2 regions of the Nocardia sp. NPDC052316 genome follow, and region 1 is predicted to be linked to the other one. Evidence: riboswitches for the same ligand, from Rfam matches in the RefSeq annotation. Region 1 holds a riboswitch; the other holds the start of a gene.

Region 1 (7,800 bases):
TCCGCACTGCGCGAAGACATTTCGTTGGCGAGCACCACGGCGCTGATCGACAGTCCGGTGGCGTCGGTGATGGCGAGCAGCTCGTCCGCCGAGCCGAACGGGTAGGCCACCGTGACCGGCGCCTCGACGGCACGCCCGTCGATCTCGTCCTCGTCGAGGACGAAACCGCCGCCGACCGAGTAATACCGGCGTTCGAGCAGCACCCGCCCGGCCGCGTCGCGCGCGGCGAACAACATGCCATTGGTATGAAAGGCCAACCGGGTCAGCCCGAGCAACTCGACGTCCTCGTCCACGGCGAACGCGATCGAGTGCACACCGCCCAGATACAGCCGCCCGGTAGCGCGGGCCGTGGCGACGGTGGCGCGCATGGCGTCCGGGTCGACGCTCTCCGGTTGCGCACCGGACAGTCCGGCCACAATCGCCTCGACACTGCCGTGACCACGCCCCGTCGCCCCGAGCGACCCGTACAGCTCCACCCGCAGCGCGGCCGTCTCGTGCAGCACACTGCGGTCTTTCAAACGCTCTACGAATGCGGCCGCGGCGCGCATCGGCCCGACCGTGTGCGAGCTCGACGGGCCCACGCCGACCCGGAACAGGTCGAAAACGCTGATCGTCACGCCGGATTCCGCATTCCGACGTAGAGCGGGAACTGCTGCACCAAGGCGTCCACCCGCTTGGTGAGCGCCGCCGAGGCCTCGCCGGTACACAGCGCCGTCGCGATGACGTCGGCGACCTCGGTAAACGCCGCCAGATCGAAGCCGCGCGCGGCCAGCGCCGGTGTGCCGATCCGTAGCCCGGAGCTGATCATCGGCGGTCGCGGATCGAAGGGAATGGCGTTGCGGTTCACCGTGATGCCCAGCCGCTGCAACAGATCCTCGCCCTGCTTACCGTCCAGCGCGGCATCGCGCAGATCGACGAGCACAAGGTGCACATCGGTGCCGCCGCTGACCACACCGATACCGGCCGCCCGGCAGTCCTCGGCCAGCAGCCGCTCGGCGAGCAGCCGCGCGCCGGCGAGGGTCCGTTCCTGCCGTTCGCGGAACGCGGGCTCGGCCGCCATCTTGAAGGCGACCGCCTTGGCCGCGATCACATGCTCGAGCGGCCCGCCCTGCTGGCCGGGGAACACCGCCGAATCCAGCTTCTTACCCAATTCCGGTGTGGCGAGGACGAATCCACCGCGCGGGCCGCCCAGCGTCTTGTGCGTGGTCGAGGTGACGACGTGCGCGTGCGGCACCGGCGAGGGATGCAACCCGGCCGCGACGAGACCGGCGAAGTGCGCCATATCGACCATCAGGTAGGCGCCGACCTGGTCGGCGATGCGCCGGAATTCGGCGAAGTCCAGCTGCCGCGGATAGGCCGACCAACCCGCGATGATCAGCTTCGGCTGATGCTCTTCGGCCAGGCGCGCCACCTCGGCCATGTCGACCAACTGATCCTCGGCCCGAACATGGTATGCCGCAACGTCGTACAGCCGTCCGGAAAAGTTGATCTTCATGCCGTGCGTGAGGTGGCCACCGTGATCGAGCGCCAAGCCGAGAATGCTGTCACCGGGTCGCAGCAGCGCGTGCATCACCGCGGCGTTCGCCTGCGCACCCGAGTGTGGTTGCACGTTCGCGTATTCGGCGCCGAACAGCGCGCACAGCCGCGTGCGGGCCAGCGACTCGATCTCGTCGATGTGCTCGCAGCCGCCGTAGTAGCGGCGACCCGGATAGCCCTCGGCGTACTTGTTGGTCAACACGGTGCCCTGGGCCTGCATCACCGCGAGCGGCGCGTAGTTCTCCGACGCGATCATCTCCAGTCCGCGCTGCTGGCGATCGGTCTCCCGATCGATCATCGCGGCGACCACCGGGTCGAATTCGCGCAGGGAGACATCGAGTGGGGTGCGGAGATCGGCGGCGGGATCTGCCATGGGGAGCCTTTCGTCGACGCGTGCGCGCGCGTGGGTGTGGCTCCTCCCGCTCTGTCCTAGGGCCTGAGAGATTCACGCGTTCCGCGTTTGCCCCGTCGGCGAGTGCCTCGATGCACTACTTTTCAGAGTTGCCTGATGCGCAGCGGTACTGGGCCTGAGAGTTTCCCGGGAGGTGTTGCTCCTTCGGCTCTCCATCCACGGGATGGAGATCTCCCGCTGCGTGTGCGGCGAATATTCAGTTGTTGCATATAGCGCAACAACTGCGCAATACGGCACTCAGTATTGTCGGCGGTCGCGCGCGTTGTCAATGGCGAGCCCCGGCAGTTCCAGCCCGGCCGGTCAGCCGAAGTAGCCGAGCCTGCGGCTGATGTCCGCGGCGCTCGCGATCGCCAGCTCCGCCATCGGCGCGAAGCGGTCCGGCCCGAGCCGATACGACGGCCCCGAAACGCTGAGCGCCGCGACGATCGCGCCGTTGCTGTCGAAGACGGGAGCGGCGACGGCGTTCAGCCCGATCTCCAATTCCTCACGCACACTTGCCCACCCGTTCTCGCGCACCGCCACGAGTTGGGCGGCCAGATCGGCGACCTTGGTCAGCGTGTTCGCGGTATAGCCCTCCAGCTTCGGCCCGACCTGCTTCCGCAGCGCCGCCGGCGCGAGTCCGGACAGCAGCACCTTGCCGCTCGACGTGGCGTGCGCCGGGCAGCTCTGCCCGACCCAGGACCGCAGCGCGATCGACCCGGTGCCCGCCGCCTCGACGATATTGATGATCCGATTCCCGTCCAGCACAGCGATATTCGTGGTCTCCCCCGTTTCAGCCGCCAGCGCGTTGCACGCGCCCTGGCTCTGCCCGACGAGATCGACCTGCGCACTGGTGGATCCGGCCAGCCGGACGATGGAGAAACCCAGCCGGTACTTGCCGCGGTCGGAGAGCTGCTCGACGTAACCGCGGGATTCCAGCACGGCGACCAGCCGGGAGACGGTAGATTTGTGCACACCCAGTTCGGCGGCGATCTCCGTGACGCCGGCCTGCCCCAGCTTGGCGATGATCTCCATCACCAGCAGCGCGCGGTCGACCGACTGCACCGCGGCTGCCCTACCTGTGTCCTCACCATCCTGTTTCGCCATGACGCCGTCATTCTAGGCTGATCCCCTGATCAGGTCCGCGCACTTCTCCGCCATGGCCATGACCGTGATGTTGGGATTCACCGCGGGCAGTTTCGGCATCGCCGACGCGTCGACCACCCGCAGCCGCGACACCCCCTTCACCCGCAGCTCCGGATCGAGCACCGCCAGCGGGTCCTCGGGCGCACCCATCCGCGCAGTGGCGGCCGGGTGGTACACCGTGTTGTGCGTGGCGTGGATATAGCTCAGCAGTTCGTCGTCGGTGCGCGCATCCGGTCCCGGGGCCAGTTCTGCGGCGACCCACTCGCGCAGCGGTGATTGCTCGGCGATCCGGCGGGCCAATCGAACTCCGGCGAGCATGACGCGTTCGTCGTGACCGTCCGGATCGGTGAAGTATCGCGGGTCGACCCTCGGCCGATCCCGGAAGTCGCGGGTGCGTAGCCGGACGGTGCCGCGCGAGCGTCCCTGAGTCACGTTGGGGGTCAGGCAGAAACCGTTGTCGGTGGTCGGGTAGCCGTGGCGCAGGGTGTTCATATCGAACGGCACGCTGCCGTAGTGCATCATCACGTCCGGCAGGCGCAGTGACTCGTCGGTGGTCGCGAAAAGGCCGATCTCCCACCACTGCGTCGAGGTCCGCACCATCGGCTCGGCGGCATCCCAGAACACCAGCCCTTCCACGTGGTCGTCGAGATTCGCGCCGACACCGGGCGCGTCGACCAGCACCGGGATACCGATCTCGCGCAGATGGTCGGCGGGCCCGATCCCGGACAGCATCAACAACTTCGGCGTATCGATGGCACCCGCGGTGACGACCACCTCGCGCCGAGCCGAGACGGTGTCGTAGCCGGTGAGATCGGGGCGTTGGTAGCGCACGCCGGTCGCGCCGCGGGCCTCGTCGAAGAGGATCTCGCTGACCCGGCAGTCGGTGCGCACCACCAGATTCCGCCGCGAGTTCAGCACCGGATGCAGGTATGCGTGCGATGTCGACATGCGCGTGCCGTCTTCGGCCGCGTTGATCTGGAACCAGCCCGCCCCGTTGCGCACGGTGGTACCCCGGTTGAATTGCACCGTCGGCAAACCGACCGCGGCGGCCGCTTCGAGCACCGCGAGGCCGCACGGGTCGACGGGCGGAACATCGCGCAGCCGAACAGGTCCGGTGCGTCCGTGCTGCTCGCCGGGCGCGTCGTTGTTCTCCAGCCGCGTGACGTAGGGCAGCACCTCGGCCGCGCTCCACCCCTTCGCGCCGAGGGCGGCCCACTCGTCCAGATTCTCCGCGGGCGGCCAGAAGGCGATACAGGAGTTGTGCGAGGAACATCCGCCGAGCACCTTCGCGCGGGCATGGCGCAGATAGCTGTTCCCGCGTTCCTGCGGCTCGATCAGGTAGTCCCAGTCGTAGCCGGAATCCAGCAGGTGCATCCAGCGGGTGAGCTCGAGAATCGCGCGATCGTCGACGTCGGACGGGCCCGCCTCGAGCAGGCACACCGACACGTCCGGATCCTCGCTGAGCCGGGCGGCGAGCACGCATCCGGCGGTCCCGCCGCCCGCGATCACGTAGTCGAACACGGTGTCAGCCATCGGCTCGCACCTCCGCCGCGTGCGCGGCGAGCGTGCCGATTCGATGGCGCCCCTTCACCGCGTACCACAGCAGGCCGGAGCCGAGGATGAGCCCGATGTAGACGAACGCGCCCCAGGTGTTGTACCAGGGGCTGCCGTACACCCCGGGGCGCGGCCAGGCCAGGTTGAGCGCCATGCCGACGCCCCACACCACCGCGACGATATTGACGAGCATGCCCCACCGTCCCATCGTGAAGTAGCCGCCTTCGGCCAGTTCCTTCGGCGGCCACTGCCCTTGCAGCCGCTGCTTCAGCATCGGCCCGGTCACCATCAGGTAGGCCAGGTAGATCATGATGATTGCGATCGAAGTCAGCACGGTGAAGATCTTGGGCTGGCCGACATTGATCACCAGGATGAGCGCGGCGAGGACGCCGATCAGGATGGCCGGAATCACCGGCGTCTGTGTCTTGGGGTGCACCCGGGCGAGCTTCTCGCCGAACGGCAGCGCGTTGTCCCTGGCCATCGCGAAGGTCAACCGGATGGCGGCGGTGTGCACGGCGAGCGAACAGACCGTCACCGCGATCACGATGCAGCACAGGAAGATCGTGCCGAGCGGACCCCACATCACCTGTTCGACAATGTATTGCAGGCCGCCGCTGGAGCTGCCGATCTGCGGATCGTCGAGATCCGGGGCCGCCATCACGGCGAAGGCCAGGATCGCACCGCCGATGACGAACGAGGCGAGCACGGCGCGCAGGATGGCCTTCGGCGCGGTGCGCCGCGGCTCAACCGTCTCCTCGCCCAGCGAACTCGCGGTGTCGAAGCCGTACATCACATAGCCGGAGGCCAGCGAGGCCACCAGGAACGCGCCGAGGTAGCCGCCGGCCTCCCCCGCGCCGTAACCGTGGGTGGAGAAGAACACCTGCGGGCCGCGAGTCGCGTTGGCCGCCAAGATGATAGCGATCAGCACCGCCGCGATGAGCTCGATGAACACGCCCGCGCTGTTGATCCGCGCCATCAGCCGCACGCCGAGCGCGTTGATCGTGGTGGTGAATACGATCATGATGGTGCCGAGCAGCACCGCGTTGGTGGCGTAGTCGTACTCGCCGGTCCCGTCGCCGATGATCTGGAAGCCGCTCCACAGTCGCGGCAAGTTCAGCTGCAGCGCGAGCACGACGGCGGCCAGCGTCACGATCGAGGCGGTCAGCATCAGCCAGCCCGAGGACCACCCGACGATTCTGCTGCCCAGCGACTTGGACCAGTTGTATACCGACCCGGCGACCGGATAGCGCGCCGCGAGTTCCATGAAGCACAGCGCGACGGCCAACTGCCCGAGGAAAACGAGCGGCCAGGACCACAGATACGCCGGTCCGGCGCTGCCGAAGCCGAAATAGAACAGCTGGAATGTGCCGGTGAGGATGGAGATATAGCTGACCCCGGCCGCGAAGCTGGCGAATTTCCCGATGCTGCGGTCGAGGGATTCCTTGTAGCCGAAATCCGCCATGCCGGTACCGTCGGGCATCCCGCGCTCTGTGACTACCATCGTTACTCTTTTCAGACGCCCTTGAACCACTCCGCGGGCTTTGGCGCCGTGTTGTGCCAAATGTGTTTGATCTCTTGGTATTCGGCCAATCCGGTCGGGCCGAGCTCGCGGCCGTTGCCGGATCTCTTGAATCCACCCCATTCCGCGCCCGCGGTGTAGTAGCCGAAGTCGTTGAGCCACACCGTGCCGTGGCGCAGCGCGCGCACCACCCGCTCGCCGCGCGCCGCATCCGAGGTGCGGACCCCCGCCGCGAGACCGTATTCGGTGTCGTTGCCGAGCCGGATCGCCTCGGCCTCGGTACTGAATCGCTCGACCGTCAGGATCGGCCCGAAGGTCTCCTCCTGCACCAGGCGCATCGACCGGTCGCACCGGTCGAAGATGGTCGGCAGGTAGAAGCTGCCGTCGCGCAGGGCCGGATCGTCGGGCCTCGCGCCGCCGGTCACCAGCTTCGCGCCCTCCGAGATACCCAGCGCGACATAGGCTTCCACCTTCTCGCGGTGTTCCTCGGAGACCAGCGGGCCGGTCTCGCTCGCCGGGTCGAGGCCGGGCCCGACCCGGATCCGCTCGGCCCTGGTCGCCAGCTCCGCGACGAAGTCGTCGGCGATGGACTCCTCGATGATCAACCGGGTGCCCGCCGAGCAGACCTGCCCGGAATGCAGGAACACCCCGGTCAGCACGTGGTCGACGGCGCTGTTCCACTCGGCGTCGGCGAAGACGATGTGCGGGTTCTTGCCGCCGAGCTCCACCGCCACCTTGGTGACGTGCTCGGCGGCTACCCGGCTGATCGTCCGGCCGGTGGCGAGCCCGCCGGTGAATGAGATGAAATCGACCTCCGGGTTGTCGGTCAACGCCGTACCGAGTACCGCGCCGCTCCCCTGCACCAGGTTCAACACCCCGGCGGGAACACCCGCCTCCTCGGCGAGTCGCGCGAACTCGATCGTGCTCAGCGGCGTGACCTCGCTCGGCTTGAGCACCATCGTGCAGCCAGCGGCCAGCGCGGGCGCGACCTTCCACGACATCTGAAGCAGCGGATAGTTCCACGGCGCGATCAGCACGCACACCCCGATCGGCTCGCGCACCACCCGGCTGATCACCGCCGGATCACCCACGTCGACCTGCCGGTCCGACTGCACCCCGACCAAGCCGGCGTAGTAGCGGAACACCGAGATCACGTCGTCGATGTCGATCCGGCTCTCCACCAGCGTCTTGCCGGTGTCCGCCGTCTCCAGCCTGGCCAACCGCTCCTTGTCGCGGGCAAGCAGGTCGGCGATCCGCAACAGCAATGCCACCCGGTCGATCAGCGGTGTGGCGGCCCAACTCCCCGCGTCGAAGGCCGCGCGGGCGGCGGCGACGGCGTCGCGCGCGTCCCGCGGTGTCGCCTCGTCCACCGTGGCCACGACCGCGCCGTTGGCCGGGTCGGTGATCTGGCGCAGCCCGCCGTCCGCGGCGTGCGTCCATCGACCGCCGATGAGTAGATCAGGGTCGCCATTCATCACATTCACCTCACGTCACCGATCCGACAGGACAACCATTCGTGGAACTCCGCGATGTGATGCTCGGCGGGCACGAGCACCCCGCCCTTACGGTAGGCGCGGGAGGACATGGTCGGTTGTGTTCGCGCGCATGCCGCGAAGTCTTGCTCGTTGACCCGGTGGAACAATTCGACAGAACG
Region 2 (7,800 bases), 570 kb from region 1:
CGGGCCGCCACCCCGACAGTGACATCTTTCTCGACGACGTCACCGTCAGCCGTCGGCATGCCGAGTTCCGCCAGGACGACGATTCGTTCCAGGTTGTCGATGTGGGCAGCCTGAACGGCACCTATGTGAATCGGGAGCCGGTGGACTCCTCGGAACTCCAGAACGGCGACGAGGTACAGATCGGCAAGTTCCGTCTCGTGTTCCTCACCGGACCGCGGGCCCAGGTGAACGAGCCGTCTGCGGGTGCAGGCAGCCTATGAGTGTCGTGACGGATTCGGCGCAGTGACGGGCGCGGCGCAGTGGGCCCGCGGAGGCATGTCGATCGGCTCCGTGCTCGACCTGCTGCGCCCCGATTTTCCGGACGTCACCATCTCCAAGATCCGCTTCCTCGAAGCGGAGGGCCTGATCCGGCCGGAGCGCACGCCCTCGGGCTACCGCAGATTCTCCGTCGCCGATTGTGAACGGCTCCGGTTCGTACTGACCGCGCAACGCGATCAGTACCTGCCGCTGAAGGTGATCAAGGAACAGCTCGAGGCGATCGACAGCGGTGCGGCGACGCTCGGCGTGCGGGAAGCCCGCGCCCGGGCGCACTCCGGTCGCACGGGTGCGTCGGAGTCGGCAGCGTCCGACTCCGAGCACTCGGATACATCCGGCGGGAATCGGAACGGTGCCGCGGCGCCGAGGAGGCTCGGCGTGGTGCCCAGCGAGATTTCCCCCGACGATCTGCGTTTCGATCATGAAATACGGCTCACCCGCGCGGATCTGCTCGCGCAGGCCGACATCGACGAGACCTTCCTCAACGACCTGGTTCGCGCGAACCTCATCACGCCGGGCCCGGCCGGATTCTTCGACGGCGATGCGGTGACGCTCGCCAAGACGGCCAAGGCAATGGCCGAATTCGGTTTGGAGGCACGGCATTTGCGTGCGTTCAAGCTGGCCGCCGATCGGGAGGCCGCGCTGGTCGCGCAGATCGCCGCCCCCATCGCGAAGAGCCGGGACGCCGGTGCCCGCGCCCGTGCCGAGGAAACAGTGCGCGAACTCGCGGCGCTGTCGCTGACGCTGCACACCTGTCTGGTGAAGTCGTCGGTGCGGACGTCGCTGGGCGGCTGAACATCCCGTTCGACCGGCGATGCGCGATCGGTGTCATGTTTCGGTCATCCAACACGCCGATTTCGGCTGTGCACACCGATCACTGCACCCGCGCGGGTTCGCCTAGACTCGTTGGTACGGCGAGCTGGGCGGTGGTCGTGCCGGGCGGCCGGCGAGTATTGGGAGGCAGTGCGATGAGTGAGCGTAGCGAACGAATCATGTCACAGCGTGTGTCGCGCGTGCCGGGGCTGATTGTCGTCAGCGAGGTGCAGGCATGAGTGAGATGCGCGTTATCGGCATTCGTGTCGAGCAGCCACAGAACCAACCCGTGCTGTTGCTTCGTGAGGTGTCGGGGGATCGGTACCTACCGATTTGGATCGGGCAGGCGGAGGCGACCGCGATCGTGCTGGAGCAGGAGGGGGTGACCCCGATCCGCCCGCTGACCCACGATCTGATCAAGATCCTGATCACCGAGCTCGGGCACACCCTCAAAGAGGTGCGCATCGTCGACCTGCAGGAAGGCACCTTCTACGCGGACCTGGTGTTCGAGAATGATCTGCACATCTCGGCCAGGCCGTCGGATTCGGTAGCGATCGCCTTGCGGGTCGGTTGCCCGATCTACGCCGAGGAGCCGGTGCTCGAGGAAGCGGGGCTGGTGATGCCGGACGAGCGCGAGGACGAGGTGGAGAAGTTCAAGGAATTTCTCGAGTCCGTCTCACCGGACGACTTCAAGGCCACCGACAGCTGAGCGGCCCATCCGCCGCCCCGGTGCCGCCACGCCGACGACGCGCGGAGCTGAACCAGAGGTCGAGACTTTAACCGCGCGTCGCGTTTGGCTCCACGATGGTGCTCCCTGGACAATCAAGGGGAGTAATCTCGATAGTTGGGCCACGTCCGTTTTGGCCAGATCGTCAGTACACGCAGTGGTCGAAACGGAGCCGGGTCATCGATGAGGCTAGCCGTCGGCGAAGCAAGGGAGTGGTCAGTGGCAGAGCAATCGCAGGATGTGGTACAGCCAGGCCTGTTCCCGGACGACTCGGTTCCCGACGATCTGGTCGGCTACCGGGTACCCAGTGCATGCCAGGTGGCCGGGATCACCTACCGGCAGCTCGACTACTGGGCGCGCACCGGATTGGTGGTGCCCTCCATCCGCAGCGCCGCGGGCTCGGGGAGCCAGCGGCTGTACTCGTTCAAGGACATCCTCGTCCTCAAGATCGTGAAGCGGCTGCTCGACGCGGGCATCTCGCTACAGAACATTCGGATAGCGGTCGACCACCTACGCAGCAGGGGAGTGCAGGACCTCGCCGGCATCACCCTGTTCTCCGACGGTACCTCGGTGTACGAGTGCACCTCGGCCGAGGAGGTAGTCGATTTACTGCAGGGCGGGCAAGGCGTCTTCGGAATCGCCATCAGCGGAGCCATGCATGAACTCACCGGCGCCATCGCCAACTTCCCTGCGGAACGCGCGTCCGCGGTGACCGAGCGCCCGGAGGACGAGCTGTCCTACCGGCGCAAGGCACGGATGAGTCGCAAGACCGGATAAGAATAGCCAACCGAAACAACACCCCGCCTCCCCGACGAATCGAGGGTAGCGGGGTGTTGTGCTGTGTGGCACTTGATTTTTGGTGCAGAGGGGAGGGATGCCCGCCTAGGGTTATGGCACCACATAAAACATGTTGTTAAGTAGATATGCGCATCTAGCTATGTCTTTGTTGAAACCGTCCTGACCTGCACGTGACGAGCGCGACACCGCCGGGACGGGACCAGTGCCACGTTCCGGCGTGTCATCGGCTTAAACTGGTGGCGCGCCAACGCCGTGCGGGAGAGTCCCGGGTTCGTCAGAGTCCGGGCGCCGAAGGAGCAGCACCTCCCCGTCAATCTCTCAGGCAACAGGGACCGTGCGGGCTTGGGCGCCTCTGGAAAGCGGTGGCTTCGGGCTGCCCGCCGATGGGGAAAGGGGCTCGGCCTACTCGTAGGCCGCGGCGTCCGAATCTCTCAGGCAACAAAAACAGAGGGGGAGGGCTGGTACTCGTCGACCCCCGTCGACCCGCCCGACCCAATGGGAGCTGCCGTGACTCGCTCATTCGCCGACCGCCACATCGGACCCGACCGGGGCGAACTCGCCCGGATCCTGGACGTCGTAGGCGTCGGCTCGCTCGACGAGCTCGCCACGAAGGCCTTGCCCGCGACCATCCTGGACGGGTCCGGACTCGCCGGATTGCCGCCCGCGGCAACCGAACACGAGGTGCTCACCGAACTCGCCGGGCTCGCCCACGCCAACACCGTGGCCACCTCGATGATCGGGCTCGGCTACTACGACACGCTGACCCCGCCGGTGCTGGTACGCAACCTGCTGGAGAACCCTGCCTGGTACACGGCCTACACGCCGTACCAGCCGGAGATCAGCCAGGGCAGGCTCGAGGCGCTGCTCAACTTCCAGACCATGGTGTCGGAGCTGACCGGCATGGACGTGGCCAACGCGTCCATGCTCGACGAGGCCACCGCGGCCGCCGAGGCGATGACCCTGCTGCACCGGGCGAGCCGGTCGAAGTCGGCGCGCCTGGTCATCGACACCGACCTGTTTCCGCAGACCAAAACCGTGCTGACCACCCGGGCCCAGCCGCTGGGTATCGAGCTCGTTCCGGCGGATCTGGCGGGCGGCGAGTTGCCCGAAGGCGAGTTCTTCGGTGTGCTGGTGCAGGCTCCCGGCGCGTCCGGGCGTGTAGTCGACTGGACGTCGCTGATCGGCGCGACGCACGAGCGCGGCGCGCTGGTCGCGGTCGGCGCGGATCTGCTGGCGATGACGCTGATCGCCTCGCCCGGCGACCAAGGCGCGGACGTGTGCTTCGGCACCACCCAGCGTTTCGGTGTGCCGCTCGGCTTCGGCGGGCCGCACGCGGGGTATCTGGCAGTGCGCACGGCGTATGCCAGGCAGCTGCCGGGCAGGCTGGTCGGCGTCTCGGTGGACGCCGACGGCGACGTGGCCTACCGGCTGGCGTTGCAGACCAGGGAACAGCACATCCGGCGTGAGAAGGCCACCTCCAACATCTGTACCGCGCAGGTGCTGCTGGCCATCGTCGCGGCGATGTACGCCAGCTACCACGGTGCCGACGGGCTGCGCGAGATCGCCCGCCGCGTGCACCGGCACGCGGCCACCATCGCGGCCGGGCTCGACGGCGCGGTGGTGCACGACACGTTCTTCGACACCGTGCTCGCGCACGTGCCAGGCGGTGCGGAAGCCGTTGTCGCGAAGGCGAAGTCGCGCGGGATCAACCTGCGCCTGGTCGACGCCGATCATGTCGGCATCGCCTGCGACGAGGCGACCACCGAGGCGCATGTCGCGGCCGTGCTCGAGTCCTTCGGCACCACACTGTCGGCCGAGCAGAGCGGGCCGGCCCCGGTCGCCGCGATCGAGAACCGCACCTCCGGGTTCCTCGACCACCCGGCGTTCACCAAGTACCACACCGAAACCGCGATGCTGCGCTACCTGCGGTCGCTGTCGGACAAGGATATTGCCTTGGACCGCAGCATGATTCCGCTCGGTTCCTGCACCATGAAGCTCAACGCGACCGCCGAGATGGAGGCCATCACCTGGCCAGGCTTCGCCCGCGTGCACCCGTACGCCCCGGTCGAGGACGCCCCCGGCCTGCTGCAGGTGATCACCGATCTGGAGCAGTGGCTGTGCGCCATCACCGGTTACGACTCGGTGAGCTTGCAGCCCAACGCGGGCAGCCAGGGCGAGTACGCCGGCCTGCTGGCGATCCGGCGCTATCACCTGGATCGTGGTGACACGCACCGGGATACCTGCCTGATCCCGTCCAGCGCGCACGGCACCAACGCGGCCTCGGCGGCGATGGCCGGACTGCGCGTCGAGGTGGTCAAGTGCCGCGAGAACGGCGATATTGACCTGGACGACCTGCGCGCCAAGATCGCCGACCACGCCGCCCGGCTGGCCTGCATCATGATCACCTACCCGTCCACGCACGGCGTCTACGAGCACGAGGTCGCCGAGCTGTGCGAGCTGGTGCACGACGCGGGCGGTCAGGTCTACGTCGACGGCGCGAACCTGAATGCGCTTGTCGGACTTGCCCGTCCGGGCAAGTTCGGCGGCGACGTGAGCCACCTGAACCTGCACAAGACGTTCTGCATCCCGCACGGCGGCGGCGGTCCCGGCGTCGGCCCGGTGGCGGTCCGCTCGCACCTGGCGCAGTACCTCCCGGGCGATCCGCTGGTGACCGACTCGCACGCGGTGTCGGCCGCGAACTACGGCTCCGCCTCGATCCTGCCGATCACCTGGGCCTACATCCGGATGATGGGTGCGGACGGGCTGCGCAGCGCCACCTTGACGGCGATCGCGTCGGCCAACTACATCGCGCGCAGGCTGGACGAGTACTACCCGGTGCTCTACACCGGCGAGCACGGCATGGTCGCGCACGAGTGCATCCTGGACCTGCGGGAGATAACCAAGCAGACCGGCGTCACCGTCGACGATGTGGCAAAGCGCCTGGCGGACTACGGGTTCCACGCGCCGACCATGAGCTTCCCGGTGGCGGGCACGCTGATGGTGGAGCCCACCGAGAGCGAGAACCTGGCCGAGCTGGACGATTTCATCGAGGCGATGATCGCGATCCGCAAGGAGATCGATCAGGTGGCGGCCGGCGTCTGGCCGGTCACCGACAGCCCGTTGCGCGGTGCGCCGCACACCGCGGCCAGCCTGGTCGGTGAGTGGGAGCACCCGTACAGCCGCGAAACCGCGGTGTACCCACGGGGTCTCGGTCATGCGCGGGCGAAGGTGTGGCCGCCGGTGCGCCGGATCGATGGGGCTTACGGCGACCGTAATCTGGTGTGCTCGTGCCCGCCGCTGGAGGCGTACGCCGAGTAGCCAGGTGAACTAGAGGCGGCCTCGATCACGGTCTCTCTCGAACAACGCACGCCGAAGGCGCCCTCCGCTGAGATCAGCGGAGGGCGCCTTCGGTCGTCCGAGCGGTGCGTTCCGCATTGGCTCGCTGCGCCCGCAGTCCGCATTGCACGCCAAAGTCCCTGCGTGAGAGCAATAGCCGTGGGCGCTACGGCGTGGTGGGTTCCGCACCGGCTCGCCTGTGCACCGCATTGCATGCGAAAGCCGTTGCGGGGGAGCGAGAGTCGTGGGGAGCTACGGCGTGGTGAGGGATTGCACGACGGCGGAGGCGAATTTGAGATCGTCGGAGGTCGCGACGCGGGTGTAGGTGCCGCCGGTCTGCTCGGAGATGCTCTTCAGCGTCTGGGTGCCTTGCCCGCCGATCACGATGATGTCGACGCGAACGGGGTGGGCGCGGTCGATCGCGGCGGCCATGTCGCTGGCGAGTTCGGCGCCGGTGACCGTCGAGTCGTCCTCGGGCCCGTCGGTGATGAGCAGCACCGAATTCGTGCGGCCCGCGGTGTATCCCTTGATCGCGTTCTTGTACGCGGCGATGAGGGTCGGGTACGCCTGATCGGCGCGAAGATCGCTGGCCCGCACGGCAGTCAACGCGGTGCTGAGCTTGGTGCGTTGATCATTGGTGAGCGGGGCGGTGGCGGCCTGCACCTTGTACGGCGTGGTGCCGTCGAGGTTCTTGCCGAAGGTCCAGAAGCCGAGGCCGAAGTCGGGCGGCATCACGGTCATCGTGGAGTTCAGGGCGGCAAGCACGTTCGCGAGCCGGGTCATCGAACCGTCGGTGGTCGTCATGGAGGCCGAGACATCGACCAGGACAGTGGATTGCACCCCGAGGACCGGATTGGCCATGATGTCGCGCACCTTGTCGAGCGTGGCCCGCGACGGTACGGGGGTGCTCGCCGGCGCGGTGGTGAAGCCTGCGGCGGTGAATGTTTGGGCTTGCTCGGGGGCGCGTAGGTAGTCGGCGAAGAGACCGCCGATGAGATTCTGCGTCTTGTCCACCCACGGGCCGGACATCAGCGCGGCGGGGTGATCGGCGACCGGTGCGGCACCGGTCGGCTGGTAGACGGTCAGTCCCGCTTGGGTTTTCGCCTGCTGCTCGGTGGTGGCGACGGCGTGTACGGTGGCGGTCTGCGGAGCACTGGCGATGATGCCGAATGCCGCCGAGGTGTGCGGTGCGTCGGGCGCGTCGGCGGCGAGCCCGGAGATGGCGGACACCGCCTGACCGGACTGCGCGGCCTGCTCGGTGAGCGGCTCGGCGCCGGAGATCGCGGACCCGACGGCGACCGCCGCGGCGAGCGAGGCGTCGCCGGGCGGCAGCGCCATGCGTAGGCCGCCCCAGCCGGACAAGCCGATGTCGTCGAGTGAACCCTGTTGCAGGCGTGGCAGATCCGCCCAGCCGGTCTTGGCTTGGTCGAGCGCGCCGCGTAATTCGTCGGGCACCGCGAGCACGATCGGGCTCACCGCGATCGGGGCGGGCGTGCCTTCGATCAGCCCTGGCACGCGCATGGCCTCGATCGAGCGCGAGGAATCAGGGATCCACAGTACCGGCTGCGGGCCGAGGGCCTGGTCCCACGGCTTGCCGCTGGTGAAGGCGGCGGCGACGGAGGCAGAGGGCTGCGCGGTCACCGCTACCTGGGCGCAGTGGTCGCGCACCCGCGGTTTGGTCGCGTTGTACCGGTCCGCGGCGGCGCGGACCAGCGTGGCGATGTCCGGATCGGCGGTCACATACAGTGTGGAGGGGCCGGATACGCACTCCGCCGCGGCGGCGCTGTCCTCGTCGGCCGCCCTGTCCCGTA

The links. A riboswitch is a leader RNA that binds a small molecule or an ion and turns the genes downstream of it on or off. The one in region 1 is predicted to bind glycine.
Region 2: it holds a riboswitch for glycine, as region 1 does, so the genes downstream of both, gcvP (aminomethyl-transferring glycine dehydrogenase) here and glyA (serine hydroxymethyltransferase) in region 1, are expected to answer to the same signal.

What each region holds. Positions count from the first base shown of each region.
Region 1 is NZ_JBIUBB010000002.1:634,252-642,051, reverse strand. Features, by position in the region: gene ACIHA7_RS09675 (L-serine ammonia-lyase) at 1-617, opposite strand, end outside; gene glyA (serine hydroxymethyltransferase) at 614-1,909, opposite strand; glycine riboswitch at 1,951-2,045, opposite strand; gene ACIHA7_RS09665 (IclR family transcriptional regulator) at 2,249-3,034, opposite strand; gene ACIHA7_RS09660 (GMC family oxidoreductase) at 3,047-4,606, opposite strand; gene ACIHA7_RS09655 (APC family permease) at 4,599-6,128, opposite strand; gene ACIHA7_RS09650 (aldehyde dehydrogenase family protein) at 6,140-7,621, opposite strand; gene ACIHA7_RS09645 (aromatic ring-hydroxylating dioxygenase subunit alpha) at 7,627-7,800, opposite strand, start outside.
Region 2 is NZ_JBIUBB010000002.1:1,207,107-1,214,906, reverse strand. Features, by position in the region: gene ACIHA7_RS12345 (FHA domain-containing protein) at 1-260, shown strand, start outside; gene ACIHA7_RS12340 (MerR family transcriptional regulator) at 316-1,110, shown strand; gene ACIHA7_RS12335 (bifunctional nuclease family protein) at 1,364-1,837, shown strand; gene ACIHA7_RS12330 (MerR family transcriptional regulator) at 2,039-2,632, shown strand; glycine riboswitch at 2,899-2,998, shown strand; gene gcvP (aminomethyl-transferring glycine dehydrogenase) at 3,149-5,971, shown strand; gene ACIHA7_RS12320 (VWA domain-containing protein) at 6,242-7,800, opposite strand, start outside.